One region of the Bacillus cereus group sp. MYBK79-1 genome, then DNA from elsewhere that is predicted to be linked to it. Evidence: riboswitches for the same ligand, from Rfam matches in the RefSeq annotation. Region 1 holds a riboswitch; the other holds the start of a gene.

Region 1 (3,159 bases):
TTGTTTTTTGCTTACTATCGTTCCGATGCCATCAATATGTCCTGAAACGAAATGTCCACCGAATCGTCCGTTTGCAGCCATTGCACGTTCTAAATTTATTTTACAGTGCGGTTTAAGCATGCGAAGTGATGTTGATTGCATCGTTTCAGGCATTGCATCCACCGTGAATGAAGTTGTTGTGAAACTCGTTACAGTTAAGCAAATACCGTTAACTGCGATACTATCACCTAAGTGGATATCGGATAAAATTTTATTTGCATGGATCGTTAACTTCATTGCTTCTCCGCTTTGTTGCATGTTTGCAATCGTTCCTAATTCTTCTACAATTCCTGTAAACATTCCGTCACCTCACTTCGGGTATTCGCAACAATTTTTATATCATCGCCAATTTGTTTCATCTCTTGAATTTCCAAGGAAAGTGCATCTTGTAATGTTGAAAAACCATTTCCGCCAAATAAAGTAGGGGCATCTCTCCCACCAATTAATTTTGGACTTATATAAGTTACAATTTCATTGAAATACTTTGTTTGTAAGAAACTTGCATGAATCGATTGTCCTCCTTCAACGAATAGAGAAAGAATTTGCTTCTCTCCAAGCAAGAAAAGGAGGTCCTTAATTTCAATTTGCTTCGTTTTCATTTGGAATATCACTATATTTTCAGATTCATAAGAAGCTATATTCTCTTTATTTACATCCTTACCGACAAAAATCCAAGTCGGTGCTAAACCATCTGTTATGACATGAGAAGATGGTGGTGTTCGTAAATGGGTATCTAAAATAACGCGTATAGGATGTTTACCCCCGTTAGGAATTCTTGTTGTTAAATGTGGATTATCAGCTATAACTGTATTCACTCCAACGAGAATTGCATCATGTGTATGGCGATATTGGTGAACATCAGCTCGTGCTTCTTCTTCTGTAATCCACTTACTGTCACCAGTGACAGTCGCTGTTTTTCCGTCTAAGCTCATTGCTGTTTTTATTGTTACAAATGGACGTTTCGTTTTCATGTAATGAAAAAAGTAGCGATTTAATAAAACTGCTTCCGCTTCAAGAACACCAGTTGTTACGTCGATGCCAGCCTCTTCTAATCTCCTTTTTCCATTACCAGAAACGAGCGGATTACAATCAAGGGTAGCAATTACAACGCGCTTAACTTCCTTTTCGATGAGCAATTCACAGCAAGGTGGTGTTTTTCCAAAATGGTTACACGGTTCAAGTGTTACATACACGGTAGCTCCTTTTGCTTTTTCACCAGCCATATGAAGAGCATGAACTTCTGCGTGTTCTTCACCAGCACGTAAATGAGCTCCCATACCGACGATGTTTCCGTCTTTTACAACAACAGCACCAACCATAGGATTTGGACTTGTTTGTCCAGATGTTCCTTCTGCTAACTGCAGAGCAATCCTCATATATTCTTGATCTGTCATTCTCTTCACCTCTCCTGAAAAAATCAAAAAACCCCAAGGATTTTATATCCTTGGGGTTTGGGAGACGTGATTTCTAGAAATATAGTTCGAATACGAAAGTACAGGAAAGAAACCTAACGATGATTGATATTTTTGCATAAGGAAAAAACCTAGCAAAATATCGAATTTTTCAAACGCTAGTTGTCTCTTTTTATTTCAGTATAAAAAATAAGTATAGAAAACTAAACATATATAAAGAATCAAAATGAATCTTTAAAAATATGCATACTGAAATAAAAGTGTATTCACTATATAAAAAACTAGAAACATATCCTTCTCCCATCCAGACTATACTGTCGGCCCTAGAGTTTCACTAGATCCACCGTTTTCGAGTTGAAAACGGGTCACGGACTTAGAAGTTTGCACTTCATCACCGCCGGTTGGGAATTTCACCCGACCCCGAAGGATGTTGTTTGCTCAAATTATAGCACAAAAAAAATAAAAGGCTAGAAAAAAATGTTCGAATGTGAAGAATTATGTGAAAATATATGTAGGCTGGAATGGAGACAGAAGTATTAGAAATGTTGTAAGGAGAAGGGATATAACGGAGTTGATAAAAAGAAAAAACATGCACAAAAAATGTGCATGTCACATGTGAAATTATTCTGTCTCTGGTGCTCTAACAACAGATTCGAATTTCCCTTTATGCGAAGCATCGCAATAAGGCATATTTTTTGATAAACCACAACGGCATAAAGAAAATGCCGGTTTTGCTGGGAATACATTCCCTTGTGAATCGACTAATTCCACGTCCCCTGTAACGCGAAAAGAGCCATTATCATTTACTTTAATTTGTACTTTCGCCAACGTTATCCCTCCTTCCCAAACGCTTAATTTCATCATATAATCAAGGGAAGTGCTTGACAATATAAAAAGAGCACTTTGTTTGAGAAAGAAGAGAGTGTTATAATAGTTTTCATAACTGACTAGAGTAAGGTGACGAGAGATGGACAAACAATTACATACATTACGAAACATTGCAAATGAGCGCACGTGGGTATCATTTTTGAATGATAATCATCCATATAGTTTATTACATTGGTCCATTGCAGGTGTAGGACAAGAGGCAAAAGATGTTTGGTTACTTCAAGATGAAGTAACATTTCAAACGACAGAATTTCCAACGTTAGATGATGCAGTGCAATGGATTTCTGAAAATATGGAACAAGTTACAGACGTTTTAGCGCAATAAAAAAACAGGCTTATGCAAGCCTGTTTTTTGTTTCTTTTACATATGAATTTAAAAATTGATCAACGGCTGCTTCATATTCTTCTTTATTTTCGTTATAAGAGCAAGCGTGTGTGCCGTGTTCTGCAATATAAAGTTGTTTATTGTTTTCTTTTGCTTCATATAGTGCTTTCGTCATATCAGCTAAAATATAATCATCATCTTTACTATGAATAAAGAGGACGGGATTGTTAATATTTTTTATACAATCGATTGGTGAAACTTCGCGAATCGTATAACCGTCACGCACTTTTAAAAAAGCATTTGCTAAAGGTAATAAAGGCCATTTAGGTAAATGGAATTCAACCTTTAAACGGTGTTGTAATTGCCCGTAAAAATCAGAAAAAGGACAATCTGCAATATAGAAATCAGCACCATCTTCTACAAGTCCTGCGTATTGAAGAAGTGTTGCAGCTCCCATAGATTCACCGTGAATACCGAGTGTTATATTTGTTCCAA
Region 2 (3,159 bases), on a different contig from region 1:
TTGCACCATTCTACGTTACTCATTAAACTTATCATATCGGCACTATGTACTTGTATATAGTATATTGTACCAAACGAAATAACATTTACGTATTTTGAAAATCTTATGACATAATGCAAAAATTAGTTGACACTCTAATTGATAAGGATTATCATTATAATTTTATGTTGAAAAGTTTTAAAAACCGTTTTACAATAAGGTTATAATTTTTATGGCGAGCTTTTCACATACATATTATCAGGAGGGAAAAAAGATGGCAAAATATACAATCGTTGATAAAGATACTTGTATCGCATGTGGTGCTTGCGGCGCTGCTGCACCAGACATTTATGATTATGATGATGAAGGTATTGCGTTTGTAACATTAGACGATAACCAAGGTATCGTTGAAATTCCAGATGTATTAATTGAAGATATGATGGATGCATTCGAAGGTTGTCCAACTGACTCAATTAAAGTTGCTGATGAATCATTTGATGGCGACTCTTTAAAATTCGAATAGTCTTTTATTAACTTCAAAAAATATCCCTCATTAATATGAGGGATATTTTTTGTTTTCTATTTTCATTCTACTTAATAAAAAACCATTAGTAGTTCCATACTACTAATGGTTTTATTTTACATTTATGCATTTTTCATTTTTGCAAACACCCATACTTTCAGGCGTGAGAATAACGCTACAAATACAATTGTCACAACAATTCCTTTAATCAAATTAAATGGTAAGATTGCAGTTACAACCGTCGTTCTTATAGCTTCGCTAGACATAGCTGGTGAATTTAAAAACCAAGTGTAAGCTGGGAATATGATGATGTAATTTAATACACTCATAATGAGCGCCATTGTAATTGTCCCTAGCATTAATCCTGTCGTTAAACTTTTAACAGTACGATACTTCCTAAATAAGAAAGCTGCTGGTCCAATAAATAAACATCCTGCAATAAAGTTAGCTATTTCTCCAACTGGTACTCCCGTTAAACTCCCTTGAATCCCGTAATGTAAAATGTTCTTTATCGCCTCTACAATTATCCCTGCAACTGGCCCGAAAATAATCGCAGCAATTAAAGCTGGTACATCACTAAAATCAATCTTTAAAAATGGCGGAAGTCCAGGGAACGGGAAGTCCAACATCATCAGTAAATATGCAATACTACTTAGCATCGCTACACTCACCATCTGCAATACACTGTTTTTTTGTTTCATCTTTCTCTCTCCTTTTCCATCGATCTTCTCATGGAAAGTGGAAAGGTTCTGCTATGCCTACTTTTTCATAGAACGAAAAAACCCTTTGTGTTTTACACAAAGGGAGAATTTAAGGCACATCAAACAGACGTTCAAATCCATATCTTTTTTGAACGCTTGAACCTCCATCTTCTCCCATCCAGACTGTACTGTCGGCTTTGGAATCACACCAAATCCTGCCTTAACGGCTCGCGGGCTTAGAACAAAATCACATATAGTTCATCACCGCCGGTCGGGATTTTCACCCTGCCCCGAAGATAGACCGATATTCTATTTTCCATTTCATTATACAACAACATGATCGTATTGTGAACAAAAAAAGCGTAACTTATTAAAAATAAGTTATTAATTTTATATAACCAAAACTAGTCATTTTATTTTACAATACACCCCATATTTTTTAGTATTCGGCATTTCTCCTATGAATCCCCTAGTCATATATAATTAAAAGTGATAAGATGTTGAATTGTTAAGATAAGAACATTTTCTGGATTACGGAGGAAATGTCATGGAGAAAGAAAAGAGACACTCTATTCGAGAAGCAATGAAAAAAAACTTACGAAAAGAATACTTTTACTTAAAAAAAGAATTACTTTTCTACTGCCCAATTGATTTAGGCACATTCTCAAGCGAGACATACTATGCTGCTTTCGACGAGGATGGCATCAGTATTTATCAGTATGATAAAAAAACAGAAAGTAAATTAAAATTATGTGAGCGTCATCCGTGGAAGAGTTGGAATAAAGTGAAGGTGGATCATTATTTAACAACCTCTCAATTTATTTTCCAAGGGGAGCGAAACTGGATATTATCCATTTTCCAAAAAGGAAAAGAAGCTCAAAAAATAATTGAAGAGCATACATCTTTACAAACTGAAGTTGTGTCCCGCTCTTTCTTGAAAAAACTTCCAGGTTTTCGTTCTAATGCACCATTGAATAAGTACATCGGCAGCATTTGCTACACTGCACTTATTGCATTTTTATTAAAATGGATGATTCCATTTCAAGCACCACAAATCGCCCTGTACTCCATTTCAATCGGTTTTATGCTTCTTGGTTTACTTTGTTTAACAATCGGTTTAATTGAACCGACTATTGTACTGTTTCGAACAAATGAAAAAACAAGAACGAAAGTATTTTACTTATATAGCTACTTAGCTATTTCTGGATTTATATGTGTCTTTATTTTTTGGTAAAAAAAGAGCTAGTTAAACTAGCTCTTTTTTACTTTACGTATAATTGTTGATTTGGATAAATAAGCTCTTGCTGCAAGCCATTTTTTTCTTTTATTTCCTTAACTGACATACTAAATTTCCGTGCAATACTAACTAAAGTGTCCCCTTTTTGGACGACATATAATGATGAAGAAACGGCTTCATTTCTTTGTTCATGTAAAACAAGCAACGGATTCATCGCATTCTTTTTCGCCATCGTCCATCTTCCTTGATGAACTTCTAAATGCAAGTGCGCACCTCGCGATTCTCCTGTATTTCCTACTTCTCCAATTATTTTTCCTTTTGAAATATAATCCCCTTGAACTACATATCTCTTATTTAAATGTGCATATACAGCCTCATATTCTCCATGTTTAATAAATACAACGTTTCCGTAACTACTGGAATAATAAGACTTTGTTACCTTACCTTCTTGAATTGCTGCCACAGGCGCGCCGATCGGTGCCGCTATATCTATACCGTAGTGTTTTCCGTGCCTTGTCCCAAAATAATCACTTATCTGTCCTTCAACAGGCCATGTCCATTGATTTCCCTCAGCGTACACATGTAATTGAGATAAAAACAATACTGTCAATAACATGACGCCACATTTTAACACTTTCATATACATCCTCCGTTTTCTAATTACCACCATACCTTCTCTATTTTGGTATATTACAGAAAAAAGTATACAAAAAAAGAAA

Evidence for each region. Region 1 has a riboswitch for FMN ahead of ribD (bifunctional diaminohydroxyphosphoribosylaminopyrimidine deaminase/5-amino-6-(5-phosphoribosylamino)uracil reductase RibD). Riboswitches for the same ligand answer to the same signal wherever they lie in the genome.
Region 2: another riboswitch for FMN. It lies ahead of ACTFOB_RS13990 (ECF transporter S component); the one in region 1 lies ahead of ribD (bifunctional diaminohydroxyphosphoribosylaminopyrimidine deaminase/5-amino-6-(5-phosphoribosylamino)uracil reductase RibD).

Annotation. Positions count from the first base shown of each region.
Region 1 is NZ_JBQAEO010000016.1:52,919-56,077, reverse strand. Features, by position in the region: gene ribE (riboflavin synthase) at 1-339, opposite strand, end outside; gene ribD (bifunctional diaminohydroxyphosphoribosylaminopyrimidine deaminase/5-amino-6-(5-phosphoribosylamino)uracil reductase RibD) at 321-1,433, opposite strand; FMN riboswitch at 1,740-1,883, opposite strand; gene ACTFOB_RS21315 (CDGSH iron-sulfur domain-containing protein) at 2,073-2,315, opposite strand; gene ACTFOB_RS21310 (DUF2552 family protein) at 2,419-2,664, shown strand; gene ACTFOB_RS21305 (alpha/beta hydrolase) at 2,675-3,159, opposite strand, start outside.
Region 2 is NZ_JBQAEO010000007.1:123,642-126,800, forward strand. Features, by position in the region: gene ACTFOB_RS13985 (ferredoxin) at 254-502, shown strand; gene ACTFOB_RS13990 (ECF transporter S component) at 625-1,203, opposite strand; FMN riboswitch at 1,366-1,505, opposite strand; gene ACTFOB_RS13995 (hypothetical protein) at 1,751-2,437, shown strand; gene ACTFOB_RS14000 (peptidoglycan DD-metalloendopeptidase family protein) at 2,466-3,080, opposite strand.